2 regions of the Kluyvera georgiana genome follow, and region 2 is predicted to be linked to the other one. Evidence: predicted binding sites of a transcription regulator. Region 2 holds the regulator's gene; the other holds the start of a gene.
The links. The regulator PurR, encoded in region 2, represses purine synthesis genes. The targets are predictions, from matches to a motif close to CANGCAAACGTTTGCNTG.
Positions count from the first base shown of each region.

Region 1: the regulator PurR is predicted to act here: its motif matches at 5,443-5,460, upstream of purE (5-(carboxyamino)imidazole ribonucleotide mutase).

Region 1 covers NZ_CP158865.1:3,636,438-3,644,229, reverse strand. The annotation lists gene ABTW00_RS17385 (ABC transporter permease) at 1-668, shown strand, start outside; gene ABTW00_RS17380 (ABC transporter ATP-binding protein) at 661-1,638, shown strand; gene ABTW00_RS17375 (ABC transporter ATP-binding protein) at 1,635-2,606, shown strand; gene mnmH (tRNA 2-selenouridine(34) synthase MnmH) at 2,603-3,691, opposite strand; gene purK (5-(carboxyamino)imidazole ribonucleotide synthase) at 3,798-4,865, opposite strand; gene purE (5-(carboxyamino)imidazole ribonucleotide mutase) at 4,862-5,371, opposite strand; gene lpxH (UDP-2,3-diacylglucosamine diphosphatase) at 5,491-6,213, opposite strand; gene ppiB (peptidylprolyl isomerase B) at 6,217-6,711, opposite strand; gene cysS (cysteine--tRNA ligase) at 6,897-7,792, shown strand, end outside.
Region 2 covers NZ_CP158865.1:2,629,412-2,637,203, forward strand. The annotation lists gene ABTW00_RS12445 (C40 family peptidase) at 1-677, shown strand, start outside; gene sodB (superoxide dismutase [Fe]) at 801-1,382, shown strand; gene ABTW00_RS12455 (MFS transporter) at 1,462-2,628, opposite strand; gene ABTW00_RS12460 (YnhF family membrane protein) at 2,789-2,878, opposite strand; gene purR (HTH-type transcriptional repressor PurR) at 3,173-4,198, shown strand; gene punR (DNA-binding transcriptional activator PunR) at 4,202-5,128, opposite strand; gene punC (purine nucleoside transporter PunC) at 5,241-6,434, shown strand; gene cfa (cyclopropane fatty acyl phospholipid synthase) at 6,733-7,792, shown strand, end outside.

The DNA.
Region 1 (7,792 bases), 1.0 Mb from region 2:
TCGGCACCGATGAATATGGCCGCGACTATTTTACGCGCGCGCTGTGGGGCGGGCGGATTTCCCTGCTGGTCGGCTTCCTGGCGATGCTGTTTTCGACGCTGATCGGCACGCTGGTGGGGACGATGAGCGGCTACTTTGGCGGCTGGCTGGATAATTTGCTGATGCGCGCCGTCGATATCCTGATGGCAATTCCCGCTTTCTTCCTGCTGCTGGTGCTGAACGCCTATCTGAAGCCGGGCGTGGACAACATCATTCTGATTATCAGCCTGCTGACGTGGATGAACATGTCGCGGCTGGTGCGGGCGGAAACGCTGTCTATCAAAGAGCGTGAATATGTCCTCTACGCGCGCGCTTCCGGCGAAAATCCGCTGCGCATTATTGCCCGCCATATCATTCCCGGCGTGCTGCCGACGATTATCGTGGCTGCCACGCTAAACATCGCTTCGGCAATCCTGATGGAGTCGACGCTGAGCTTCCTTGGCCTCGGCGTACAGCAGCCCGCGGCATCGTGGGGCAGTATGCTGAACAACGCGCAGTCGTATATTGGCGAGGCGTCGTGGCTGGCGATGTTCCCTGGGATTCTGATTCTGTTGACCGTGTTCAGCTTTAACGTGCTGGGCGACGTATTCCGTACCGCCTTTGAACCGGGAGCCAACCGCGATGAGTAACCTGCTGGAACTTGAAAACCTGCACACCTCCTTCTTCACCCGAGACGGTGAAGTACATGCGGTGCGTGGCGTCAGTTTTTCGTTGAAGGCCGGAGAACTGGTCGGCATTGTCGGAGAATCCGGATGCGGTAAGAGCGTCACCTGTAAATCGATTCTCCAGCTGCTGGGCAATAACGGCAAAATTACCGGCGGCAGCATTCGCTTTCGCGGCGATGACCTGGCGGAGAAAACGCCGCAGCAGATGCGGCGGATTCGCGGCAGTGAGATTGCGATGATTTTCCAGGACCCGATGACGGCGCTGAATCCGGTGCTGACCATTGGCCGCCAGATGAGCGAAATTCTGATGCGCAATCAGGGGCTGGACCGCCGGGCAGCGAAAGCGAAAGCGCTGGCGATGCTCGATAGCGTTGGTATCGCCGATGCGGCGCGACGCTTTGAACAGTATCCGCATGAGTTCAGCGGCGGGATGCGTCAGCGCGTGATGATTGCCATTGCGCTTTCCTGTCACCCGCAGCTGTTGATTGCCGATGAGCCCACCACCGCGCTGGATGTGACCATTCAGGCGCAAATTCTCCGGCTGCTGAAGTCGCTACAGCAACAGACGCAGACCGCTATCCTGCTGATCACCCACGACCTTGGCGTGGTAGCGCAAATGTGCAGCCGCGTGGTGGTGATGTACGGCGGGCAGGTGATGGAAGAGGGGAAGGTTGAAGATATCTTCCTGCGCCCGGCGCATCCCTATACGCAAGGGCTGCTGGCCTCCTTACCGCGTGCCGATGACCCGGAACATCGGCTATCGCCTATTGAAGGCTCCCCGCCCGGTCTGTTAAACCCGCCGCCGGGCTGCCCGTTTGCCGAGCGTTGCGCGCATCGTCGACCCCAGTGTGCGCGTCCGCCCGCATTTTATTCCTGCGGTGAAGGGCATCGGGTGGCATGTTGGTTATGGCTGGAACAGGAGGCATCGGCATGAGCGAGTTACCGTTAATTCGTCTGCGCGAGGTACGTAAACACTATGCGCTGAACGGCGGGTTGTTAGGCCCCAAACGGCTGGTGAAAGCGGTGGATGGCGTTAGCTTTGATATTCAGCCGGGGGAGACATTCGGCCTGGTGGGGGAGTCCGGCTGCGGCAAATCAACGGTCGGGCGCGCTATTTTACGCCTGTTCGACATTACCTCCGGCGACATTGCCTTTGCCGGGCAGGAGATTGCCCATGCGTCAGAGAAAACCCTTAAGCCGCTACGTCGCCGGATGCAGGCGATATTTCAGGACCCGTGGTCGTCGCTGAATCCCGGCATGACGGTGCAGCAGCTGGTGGCGGAGCCGATGAAGATTCATGGCTATGATGCGCAGACCCAGCGTGAACGTGCGGCGGAAATGCTCGACAAAGTCGGCCTGAAATCCGAGCATCTGACGCGCTTTCCGCATGAGTTTAGCGGCGGCCAGCGCCAGCGTATCAGCATTGCCCGCGCGTTGTCGGTGAATCCGGAGTTTGTGCTGTGCGATGAACCGCTGTCGGCGCTGGACGTATCGGTGCAGGCGCAGGTGGTCAATATCCTGCAGGATCTCCAGCAGGAGCTGGGGCTGACCTATCTGTTTATTGCCCACGATCTGTCGATGGTACGGCATATTTCCAGCCGCATTGGGGTGATGTATCTCGGGAAACTGGTCGAAGTTGCCCCTGCCGGTGAACTGTATCAGCGGCCCGCGCACCCGTATACCCAGGCGCTGCTGGCGTCGGTACCGGTGCCAGACCCGCGCGTGCGGCAACTGGAGGAAGGCGGATTGAAGGGCGAGATTCCGAGTCCGACGGCGGACATTCGCGGCTGCCGATTTTGCAGCCGCTGCCCGCACGTCATGCCGCAGTGCCAGCAGCAGGAGCCGCCGATGCAGGAGATCGCGCCGCGGCACTTTGCGGCCTGCTGGCTATTTAAGGTTTAAGCGTGTGTAGCCAGCCAGTGGACGACCGCTTCCGATGTGCCGCGAAAGACAATTTTGTCGGCTTTTTTCTCTAGCTGATAGCGGTACATCGGGTCGTAATACTCGTTCAGCAGCGGCACCAGCCAGGCGAAGTGCGCTTCGGTGGAGCCGCTGCGCTGCTGTTCGGCCAGCGCCTCGTCGAGCGTCGCGGTCAGTTCAGCAAAGCGCTGTAACCCCAGACGACGGCGAATGGCGTACAGGCCGTGATGCAGATATTCGCAGTACTCCAGCCAGCCCTTTTCTTCACCGTAGGCGGCGAGGAAATCGTGATGCATGCGGGTGAAATACTCTTCACGCAGGCGCTCAAGACGCAGATCGAACGGATCTTCCACTACCGCGATCGGCGACTCGGCCATCCGATCCCGCAGACATTCCGGCAGATGATTCGCGCCGATCATCCGGCCTTCATCTTCCAGCACCCAGCGAACGCGCTCTTGTTGATGTGCGCCTTTGAGCAGCGCCGTGGCGAGATGATTCTCAAAGGTGGCCTGTGAAAACTGAGCATCAAGCGTGCGGCCAAACGATGAACCGCGATGATGCGCCAGCCCTTCAAGGTCGATCCCGTGCGGCTGCTGGCGGACCAGCGGCGTTTTGCCGTTGCCGGTGCAGCCGCCGATCAGCACGATCGGATGGCGCACCAGATCTTCCGTGGCCTGTATCGCCGCCTGACGCAGCGCCTTGTAGCCGCCGACGATCAGCGGATAGTCAATGCCTTCGGCTTTAATCCAGCTTTGTGTGATATGCGAACGCTGCCCGCCGCGCGCGCAGCACAGATAGCCCTGCGGTGCCTGGCGACAGGCCTCCAGCCACGCGGCGATACGCCGCTGGCGCGTTTCGCCTGAGACCAGTTCGTGCCCCAGCGCCAGCGCGGCTTCCGGCCCCTGACGTTTATAGCAGGTACCAACGGCAGCGCGTTCCTGATCGTTCATCAACGGCAGGTTGACGGCGGCGGGCATCGCGCCCTGTGCAAACTCAACCGGCGCGCGAACGTCAATGATGGGCGTTTCTGCGCGCAGAATAGCGCAGTAATCCGTCCCATTTTTCATGGGCAATCCTTCTCTAACAAAGTGGGGGTAAGGCGGTCAGGGCAGGATTTTACGCTTCAAGGAGGGGGCCGGGGAAGCGTTAGATACTTTCCCCGGCACGAAAGGCCTATTTCAGGCGCGTTTGCGCCCAGGCAATGCCGCTGGCGTATTCGCCCGGCAGCAGCGGTACCAGAGCTTCCAGCGTCGCGCTCAGGCGGCCCGTGTCGCTGTCGTTGAGGTTAAGATGGCCTACCTTACGGCCCGGCCGTACCTCTTTGTCATACCAGTGCAGGTGCACCAGCGGCAGTTTCAGCCAGTCGTAGTTCAGATCGGTGCCAATCAGGTTGACCATCACCGACGGGCTGTTAACCACCGGTGGCGGCAGCGGCAGATCGGTAATGGCGCGCAGATGCAGCTCGAACTGGCTGATGGACGCACCGTTTTGCGTCCAGTGGCCGCTGTTGTGCACGCGGGGCGCCAGCTCGTTGATCAGCAAACCGCCCGGGGTGACGAAGCACTCCATCGCCATTACGCCAACGTAGTTCAGCTCCTGCATAATGGCGCTGAGCATGGCTTCTGCCTGCGCCTGCTGCTGGGCATCGGCCTGCGGGAAGGCGACGCTCATGCGCAGAATGCCGTCCTGATGGAGGTTATGCGTCAGCGGATAGAACACGGTGCTACCGTCGTGGGCACGGGCGCCAACCAGCGACACTTCGCCGGAGAAGTTAATGCCCTGCTCGACGATGCATTCGCCATAGCACTCTTCCGGCAGCTGCGCGGTGTCGTCTTTGCGCAGACGCCACTGGCCGCGACCATCGTAGCCGCCGGTACGGCGCTTGACGATCGCCAGTTCGCCCAGACGGTCAAAAACGCCCGGCCACTCATCGGCGCTGGCCAGCAGTTGCCACGGCGCGGTTGCCAGACTGAGCTTGTCGAACAGCTGCTTTTGCGTCAGACGGTCGGCAATAATCGGGAAAACATCGCGGTTTACAAACGCGGTGTGCTCCGCCAGCTCACGAGTGAGGGCAGTTTCCGGCCAGCGCTCAATTTCTGCGGTGATCACGCTTTGCTGAAACGGCACGGCGGCCGGGTCGGCTTCTAAACCAACCGGCCAGACGGCAATTCCTAGCGGCTCACCGGCCTGGCGCAGCATACGACCTAGCTGCCCGTTGCCGAGCACGCAGACCTGCTTCATGCGGCACCTCGCGGGTCCGGGTTATTCAGCACTTCATCGGTTTGCGCTTTACGCCAGTCGGCGAGGCGCTGATGCAGTTCCGCATCGTGCTGTGCCAGAATTTGCGCGGCGAGCAGGGCGGCGTTAGCGGCGCCGGCTTTACCAATCGCCAGCGTACCGACAGGAATTCCGCGCGGCATCTGCACGATGGAGTAGAGGCTATCGACACCGCTTAACGCGGCGCTCTGAACCGGCACGCCCAGCACCGGAACCAGCGTTTTGGCGGCAATCATTCCGGGTAAATGCGCAGCGCCGCCCGCACCGGCAATAATCACCTGATAACCGTTGCTTTCGGCGTCTTCGGCGAAGCTGAACAGTTTATCGGGCGTGCGGTGGGCGGAAACCACTTCAACATGGTGAGGAACATTCAGAATATCGAGGATTTCTGCGGCGAACTGCATGGTAGCCCAGTCGCTTTTGGACCCCATCACGATGGCGATACGTGCCGGATTATTGCGGGAAGACATGCGTCTGAAAACTCCTGTGGGTGTGCTGCACACGACGTTAGAGGCCACAGAGAATAACACGGAAAATGGGCAAGGAAAACGGTTGCGTCGCCGTGGAGCGGCTGATTACGGCGGAAAAATCAAAACGGGAAGGCGATCAGCTCAACGTCTTCCGCGGTCACTTTCACCATTGAACCCTGGGTATGCCATGCGCCGAGTACCACGCGATGCGCCTGCGCGCCGTTAGCCACCAGACGATGGATATCCGGACGGTGCGTATGGCCGTGAATCAGCCACTGTACCCGGTGTTTTTCCATCACTTCAACCACCGCCCGCGGGTTGACGTCCATGATCTCCATGGATTTACTGCTGTTGGCGGCCTTGCTGTCATTACGCATCTTCTGCGCAATACGGCGGCGAATAAACAGCGGCAGGGCGAGGAACAGGGTCTGGATCCATGGGGTGTGTACTTTGGCGCGAAACGCGAGATAGCCAGGATCGTCGGTACATAGCGTGTCGCCATGCATAATCAGCACTCGGCGGCCATAAAGCGTGAGCACCTGTTCTTCAGGCAGCAACTGCATGCCGCTTTCGCGGGCAAAGCGTTTGCCAATCAGGAAATCACGGTTGCCGTGAATAAAGAAGCAGGGGACGCCGGAATCAACCAGCGATTTCATGGCAGCTGCCATTTCACGATGTAGCGGGTTGGGGTCGTCGTCGCCAATCCAGGCTTCAAACAGGTCGCCCAGGATGTACAGCGCGTCGGCCTGACGAGCTTCACCGTGCAAAAAACGCAGAAAACCGGCGGTAATCGCCGGTTCTTCCGTTTGCAGATGCAAATCTGCAATAAAGAGTGTCGCCACCGATTACTCGCTGACGGTCACGCTTGTAATCACAACGTCTTCTTTTGGAACGTCCTGATGCATACCGCTGCGGCCGGTAGAAACACCTTTGATCTTGTCGACCACGTCCATACCTTCAACCACTTCAGCAAATACGCAGTAGCCCCAACCCTGCAGGCTTTCGCCGGAGAAGTTCAGGAAGTCGTTGTCTGCTACGTTGATGAAGAACTGAGCGGTCGCAGAGTGCGGAGCCTGGGTACGCGCCATCGCCAGCGTGCCACGGGTGTTTTTCAGACCGTTGTTCGCTTCGTTTTTGATCGCTTCTTTGGTGGTTTTCTGCTTCATGCCCGGCTCAAAGCCGCCGCCCTGAATCATGAAACCGTTGATAACACGGTGGAAAATCGTGTTGTTGTAGAAACCTTCGCGGCAGTAGTCCAGGAAGTTTTTGACTGTTTCCGGCGCTTTGTCGTCGAAGGTTTTGATGACGATGTCGCCGTGATTAGTGTGGAAAGTAACCATTTCTGCATCCTGTTCCGTTTAGAGTGGTGCTTTAGCCCGCCTGTAGGCGGCATATAGGCGTCTGTTATAGCATAACCCGGAACATCGATCACCTTGCATTGTGTGCTGCTTCCGGGTTGAATTACGGGTAGAATATACCGTTTCAGGCGAAAGCCCGGTTCACACACGTAAACATGGAATTCTCGATGCTAAAAATCTTCAACACAATGACCCGCCAAAAAGAGGAATTTAAGCCCATTCATGCAGGAGTTGTGGGCATGTACGTGTGTGGTATCACCGTTTACGATCTCTGTCATATCGGCCATGGCCGTACCTTCGTCTCCTTTGACGTGGTGGCGCGTTATCTGCGTTTCCTCGGCTATAAGCTGAAGTACGTGCGCAACATTACCGATATTGACGACAAAATTATCAAACGCGCCAACGAGAACGGTGAGAGCTTTGTCGCGCTGGTGGATCGTATGATCGCCGAGATGCACAACGATTTCGACGCGCTGAATATTCTGCGTCCGGATCAGGAGCCGCGCGCCACGCACCATATCCACGAAATCATCGAAATCACCGAGCAGCTGATCGCTAAAGGTCACGCCTACGTGGCGGACAACGGCGACGTGATGTTCTCGGTGCCGACCGATCCAAACTACGGCAAGCTGTCGCGTCAGGATCTGGAACAGCTCCAGGCCGGTGCCCGCGTCGACGTGGTTGACGTGAAGCGTAATCCGATGGACTTCGTGCTGTGGAAGATGTCCAAAGAAGGCGAACCGAGCTGGCCGTCCCCGTGGGGCGAAGGCCGTCCGGGCTGGCACATTGAATGTTCCGCGATGAACTGCAAGCAGTTGGGCAACCATTTCGATATTCACGGCGGCGGTTCGGATCTGATGTTCCCGCACCATGAAAACGAAATCGCCCAGTCTACCTGCGCGCACGACGGCGAGTACGTGAACTACTGGATGCACTCCGGCATGGTGATGGTTGACCGCGAAAAGATGTCAAAATCGCTGGGTAACTTCTTTACCGTGCGCGACGTGCTCAAGTACTACGACGCCGAAACCATCCGTTACTTCCTGATGTCCGGCCACTACCG
Region 2 (7,792 bases):
GTAAGAAAAAGAATACGGTTAACAAATCCAACACCAAGAAAAAAACCACCACCACCGTTGCTAAGAAAAAATCTACACCGGTTGTCGCTAAAAAAGCGGCCCCGACTTCTCGCAAAACCGCCGCAACGAAAACCACGAAAACCCGCGCTGTGAAAACCGCCAACGTGGTGACCACCTGTAAGACGACGCGTAAAGGCCATAAGAAAACCTGCACCACCAGCCCGGTAGAAACACAACCCACCACGATTGCACAAGCGCATAAGGTTCGTGTCCAGAAAGCGCAGAAAACCGCGATGAACAAGCTGATGGGCCAGTTGGGAAAACCTTACCGCTGGGGAGGAAACTCGCCGCGTACGGGCTTCGATTGCAGTGGGCTGGTTTACTATGCGTATAAAGACCTGGTGAATATCCGTATTCCCCGTACCGCAAACGAAATGTACCACTTACGCGATGCCCGCCCGGTTAACCGTAGCGAGCTGGAAAGCGGCGATTTAGTCTTTTTCCGCACTCAGGGCCGCGGCACCGCCGATCACGTCGGCGTATACGTCGGTAATGGCAAATTTATTCAGTCGCCGCGTACCGGTCAGGACATCCAGATCACATCGCTCAGCGAAGATTACTGGGTCCGCCATTATGTTGGTGCCCGCCGCGTGGTGACCCCGAAGACCATTCGTTAATCATTTGCCCCGTTTGTTAATAAACGGGGTAAGCTTATCTTTTCTCTCACCTTTTAATTTGCTACTCTATCCCTACTCAATACAGGGTTATTGAGAGTACACAATAATAAAAGGAGAGTAGCAATGTCGTTCGAATTACCTGCATTACCGTATGCCAAAGACGCTCTTGTTCCACATATCTCCGTGGAAACGCTCGAGTATCATTATGGTAAACACCACCAGACTTACGTCACCAACCTGAACAACATGATCAAAGGCACCGCGTTTGAAGGTAAAACGCTGGAAGAGATCGTGCGCTCTTCTGAAGGCGGCGTGTTCAATAACGCCGCTCAGGTCTGGAACCACACTTTCTACTGGCACTGCCTGGCGCCAAATGCCGGTGGCGAACCGACCGGTGCTGTCGCTGAAGCCATTAATAAATCCTTCGGCAGCTTCGCAGAATTCAAAGCGCAGTTTACCGATGCCGCAGTGAAAAACTTCGGCGCAGGCTGGACCTGGCTTGTGAAGAAAGCGGACGGTTCTCTGGCTATCGTGTCGACCTCTAACGCGGGCACCCCGCTGACGACCGACGCCAAGCCGTTGCTGACCGTAGACGTGTGGGAACATGCTTACTATATCGACTACCGCAACGCGCGTCCGAACTATCTGGAGCACTTCTGGGCTCTGGTAAACTGGGCATTCGTCGCTGATAATCTGGCAGCGTAAGCAGCAAAAAACCCCGCGTTGCAGCGCTTCGCGGGGGTGACTAAGTGACGCAGAAGGTGACGCCTTCTGCGTTTTTGTTTTACTGGCTGGCGAACGCCTCTTCACCGTGACGACGGCCGCTCAGGAAAACCACCAGCAGGGCCAGCGCGGCGACAATCGCCCCCATCACCGGTACAAAGCTGTAGCCCAGTCCGCCGGAAATCACCGCGCCACCGGCCACCGCACCTAATGCGTTACCAAGATTAAACGCCCCAATATTGACCGAGGACGACAGCCCCGGCGCTTCGTGCGCGACGCGCATAACACGCATCTGCAACGGTGGTACCACGGCGAAGGTTGCTGCCCCCCACACCACCATGCTAAACGCGGCGCCGACCTGCGTTTGCGCAAGGAACGGAATGGCCAGCATGATTGCCATTAACAACAGCAGGAATCCCTTGAGCGTGCCGCTGACTGAGCGGTCGGCAAACTTGCCACCGAGGTAGTTACCGATAGAGAACCCAACGCCAATCAACACCAACATCAACGTAATGAAGCCCGGCGTCGCATCGGCGATCGTGCGCAGCACCGGTGAAATATAGGTGTAGAGCGTAAACATCGCGCCAGCACCGAGTACGGTAGTCAACAGTGCGGAAAGCACCTGTGGGCGCACCAGCACCGACAATTCACGTTTCACGTCAGGTTTTTCACCCGCCCCGCCCTTCGGCAATGACAACCATAGACCGATAATGGCGATAATTCCCAGTCCTGCAGTCGCCAGGAACGACATGCGCCAGCCAATTGTTTCTCCCAGCCAGGTTGCCGCCGGTACGCCGCCAATATTGGCGATCGTCAGGCCCATAAACATCGTCGCGACCGCGCTGGCCTGCTTATGCTTCGGCACGACGCTTGCCGCCACAACCGACCCCAGGCCGAAGAACGCGCCGTGGTTCAGGCTGGTAATAATGCGCGACAGCATTAAGGTGGTGTAGTCCGGCGAGATAGCCGATAGCACGTTGCCAAGCGTAAAAATAGCCATCAGAAAGATCAGCGCGTTACGGCGCGCGCGATGAGAAAGCAGCAGCGTCATCAGCGGCGCGCCGACCATCACCCCAACCGCATAGGCGCTAATCAGCATACCGGCAGCAGGAATCGAGACGTCAACGCCCTTTGCAATGACCGGCAGTAAACCCATCGGCGAGAATTCGGTGGTCCCTATGCCAAAAGCGCCAATGGCCAGCGCGAGTAAGGGAAAATTGATTTTCATGCAAAAGCTCCAGGTGGCCGCACGACAGACGCGGCATGGCAATTTAGGGCAAAAGCATGACATCAATCACAGAAAAACAGAAGTGTACAAAACAGCAAAAGATTATTGCTAATTTGATAACAATCAGACATGAGGGCGCGGGCGCCCCCTCATGGAAGAATTAATGCAGAACAGCGGTAAGTCCAGCGGCGACGATCAGACCCAGCACAATAACGGTCGTGGTGAGCGACATCTTAAGTTCGGTACTCATCAATTTTTCTCCTTTTTATGACCACAGTAAAACTGAGCTCACTCATTTTTGCACAGATAATCGTAAAAATCTTCACAGATTTAGCAGGATGTTGGTTTTTGCTCTTCCACTTTGCGTCCGGATACGTCAAAATTCGACGCTTATTTATAAGCGTACCGGCCATTGACCCCCTCCTGTCGTCCTGTATCGTTTTCCTGGCGAACCGCAATCCACAAAATTGCGTCAGGGTGTATAAAGGCAAACGTTTTCGTTTCGAGTTTATCAGGGGCAGGCCAGGGTCTGGAGTGAGATGGAATGGCAACAATTAAAGATGTAGCGAAGCGCGCAAACGTTTCCACTACAACCGTATCACATGTAATTAACAAAACGCGTTTTGTCGCCGAAGAGACGCGGGAAGCGGTGTGGGCAGCGATCAAAGAACTGCACTATTCACCGAGCGCCGTTGCCCGTAGCCTGAAAGTCAACCACACCAAATCAATTGGTTTGCTGGCAACCAGCAGCGAAGCGGCCTACTTTGCTGAGATTATCGAAGCCGTTGAGAAAAACTGCTTCCAGAAAGGCTATACCCTGATTCTTGGCAACGCATGGAACAACCTCGAGAAACAGCGTGCTTATCTGTCAATGATGGCGCAAAAACGCGTTGATGGCCTGCTGGTGATGTGTTCCGAATATCCGGAATCCCTGCTCTCAATGCTGGAAGAGTATCGCCATATTCCAATGGTGGTGATGGACTGGGGCGAAGCCAAAGCCGACTTTACCGACTCGGTCATCGATAATGCTTTCGAAGGCGGCTATATGGCTGGTCGTTACTTGATTGAACGCGGGCATCGCGATATTGGCGTCATTCCAGGCCCGCTGGAGCGTAACACCGGTGCAGGTCGCCTCGCCGGCTTTATGAAAGCCATGGAAGAAGCGCAAATCAATGTTCCGGCAAACTGGATAGTCCAGGGTGACTTCGAGCCGGAGTCTGGCTATCGCGCTATGCAGCAAATTCTCTCTCAGCACCCGCGCCCTACCGCAATCTTCTGCGGCGGCGACATCATGGCGATGGGCGCGCTTTGCGCCGCCGACGAGATGGGGCTGCGCGTGCCGCAGGATATTTCGCTGATCGGGTATGATAACGTGCGTAACTCTCGTTTCTTTACCCCGGCGCTGACCACCATCCATCAGCCGAAAGATTCGCTCGGTGAGACGGCCTTCAACATGCTCATGGATCGCATCGTCAGCAAGCGCGAAGAGTCGCAGTCGATTGAGGTGCATCCGCGCCTGATCGAGCGACGCTCCGTGGCCGACGGCCCTTATCGCGATTACCGTCGTTAAGGGTTAACTGTGGGCGTCCTGAAGGGGCGTCCGCAGCCACTCTTCATTTAGCGTTTCGCTATCTCCCAAATACTCCAGCAGCCAGCTTAATGCCGGCGACGCTTCGCTCTGTTGCCAGGTCAGACAACAGGCCGCATCCGGGAACGGGTTCTCCAGTTCCAGCGCTACCCACTCCCCGGTTTCCAGCCACGGCTGCGCCAGATGCCCTGGGACCATCGCCGCACAGAGCCCTGCTGAAATACAGGTTTCCGACGACGACCAGTCCGGCACCACCACCCTTTTCTGGTTATCAAGCAGCCAGGTCGTTCGCTTGGGTAGCGATCGCGACGTATCTTCCCGCACCAGCGACGGCCAGTTGCGCAGCACGTCATCGCTCAGCGGCCCGTCCATTTTTGCTAGCGGATGTGAACTGGCTACCACGCAGTGCCAGTTGAGCATCCCCATGTCACGAAAGGCAAAGCGCCCCCCTACCGGTATTGCCTGCGTCGCGCCAATCGCCAGCTCCACGCGACCATCCGCCAGCGCGTCCCAGACGCCGTTGAAGACTTCCTGGTAGACAATCAGTTCGACGTCGCTGAAGTGGCGATAAAAATCGACAATCAGTTGGCGGGTACGCTGTGGCTTGACAATATTATCAACAGCAATCGCCAGCTGGCCGCGCCAGCCGTTAGCAATCTGCTGACATTGCTGACGGGTGATCTGCATTTTTTTGATAACAGAACGGCCTTCTTTCAGGAACCATGCTCCAGCGGGCGTTAATTCAACATCCCGATGGCGACGCTCAAACAACGGCACCGCCAGCCATTCTTCAAGCTGTCGCACCGTATAGCTTACCGCAGAGGGCACCCGGTGTAGCTCCTGTGCCGCGGCGCTAAAGCTACCATTGCGTGCAACCGCATCCACCACTTCCAGCGAATATTCAGACCACATTTCCTGCCTACAAAAAATTTGAATCCATGGCTCAAATATTAGCGTTTCACAACCGCGAATGCACTCTCTACACTCGGCGGCACAGTGTGAACTACGATAAAAAGGGCGATTTATGCAACCTGGGAAAGGATTTTTAGTCTGGCTCGCGGGACTGAGCGTGCTGGGCTTTCTGGCGACCGATATGTACCTACCGGCGTTTGCCGCCATTCAGCAAGACCTGCAAACGCCGGCTTCCGCCGTCAGCGCAAGTCTCAGTCTGTTCCTTGCGGGCTTCGCCGTGGCGCAATTGCTGTGGGGCCCCTTGTCCGATCGCTATGGCCGAAAACCGATCCTGCTGAGCGGTTTGACCATTTTTGCCATCGGCTGCCTTGGAATGCTGTGGGTCCGCGATGGTACCACCCTGCTGGTGCTGCGCTTCGTACAGGCGGTTGGCGTTTGTGCCGCCGCGGTGACCTGGCAAGCCATGGTCACCGACTATTATCCCGCTCATCGCACCAACCGTATTTTTGCGACCATTATGCCGCTGGTCGGCCTGTCGCCTGCGCTTGCGCCGCTGCTCGGCAGCTGGCTGCTGGCCCACTTTGATTGGCAGGCCATCTTCGCGACGCTGTTCATCATTACCCTGGTATTGATGCTGCCAGCGCTGCGTCTGAAGCCTGCCCACAATAAAAATGTCGCCAGTGAAGAGAAGCTCACGTTTATTCGTCTGCTGCGCAGTAAGGACTACCGCGGCAACGTGCTGATTTACGCCGCCTGCTCCGCCAGCTTTTTTGCCTGGCTGACCGGTTCGCCATTTATTCTGCATGAAATGGGCTACAGCCCGACGGTGATTGGTCTGAGCTATGTACCGCAAACCATCGCCTTTCTGATTGGCGGCTATGGCTGTCGCGCGGCGCTGCAAAAATGGCAGGGTAGCCAAATGTTACCGTGGCTGCTGGTGCTCTTCGCGCTCAGCGTCATCGGAACCTGGGCTGTCGGCCTCGCTGAAGGCGTCTCCCTGACCGCGCTGTTGATTCCCTTCTGCATCATGGCGACCGCCAACGGCGCGATTTATCCGATTGTCGTTGCGCAGGCGCTGAAGCCTTTTCCACAGGCGACGGGTCGTGCAGCCGCGCTGCAGAACACGTTGCAGTTGGGGCTGTGCTTCCTGGCAAGCCTGGCGGTCTCAACGCTGATTGTCACCCCACTGCTCACCACCACCAGCGTGATGCTGGTTACCGTGATTCTCGCGGGACTGGGCTATCGCATGCAGCTATCCGCTCGTCGTGCTGAACTTCAAAATGAGCACGCGGGTTCCCACGCCTAAACATCACTCATATCAATGCCATAAGAAATGATTAGGGCGCTAAGTTTTTAGTTGAATCAATACACTTAGCGTCCTATACTGGATCGGCATCACATAATTAATATACATTGAACATATTAGGCGGGAGCAGGATTGCTTCCCGTTGAACCATGGATTGGTTTTCGGCAAGGGGTTCTTCCCTTCCTCTGTGCTACGTCGGATAGCAGGCTCACGAATCTTTCGTGACATTTCTCACAAACCAGTAAAAAGCGTCTACGCTGTTTTAAGGTTCTGATCATCAGGTCGGGATGGAGAAGCTATGAGCTCATCGTGTATAGAAGAAGTAAGTGTACCGGACGACGACTGGTATCGTATCGTTAGCGAGCTGCTAAACCGAGCAGGTATTGAAATCAATGGCAATGCCTCCTGCGATATTCAAGTCAGAAATCCGCGTCTTTTCAAACGTGTTTTACAAGAAGGTTCGTTAGGTCTTGGCGAAAGTTATATGGACGGTTGGTGGGAATGCGATCGTCTCGATATCTTCTTCGACAAGGTGCTGCGTGCCGGGTTAGAAAACCAGCTCCCACACAATTTCAAAGATACGCTGCGCGTTGCCGGCGCTCGTCTGTTTAACCTCCAGAGCCGCAGACGCGCCTGGCAGGTTGGTAAAGAACACTACGACCTCGGCAACGATCTTTTCAGCCGGATGCTCGATTCGTTTATGCAGTATTCCTGCGGCTACTGGAAAGAAGCGAAAACGCTGGAAGAAGCCCAACAGGCCAAACTCGACCTCATCTGCCAGAAACTGCAGCTGAAGCCGGGAATGCGCGTGCTGGATATCGGCTGCGGCTGGGGCGGCCTGGCGGCCTTTATGGCGAAAAACTACGGGGTTAGCGTCAAAGGGGTGACCATTTCCGCCGAACAGCAGAAAATGGCGCAAGCACGCTGCGAAGGGCTGGATGTGGAGATTCTGCTTCAGGATTACCGCGACCTGAACGACCAGTTCGACCGTATCGTCTCCGTTGGGATGTTCGAACACGTGGGTCCGAAGAACTACGACACCTATTTTAACGTCGTCGACCGCAACCTGAAGCCCGACGGTCTGTTCTTACTGCACACCATTGGTTCGAAGAAAACCGATAACAACGTCGATCCGTGGATCAACAAATACATCTTTCCGAATGGCTGTTTACCCTCAGTTCGCCAGATTGCCGTCGCCAGCGAGCCCCACTTTGTGATGGAAGACTGGCATAACTTCGGCGCTGACTACGATACCACGCTGATGGCCTGGTACGAGCGTTTCCTGGCCTGCTGGCCGGAAATCGCGGACAACTATTCTGAACGATTCAAGCGGATGTTTAGCTACTATCTCAACGCCT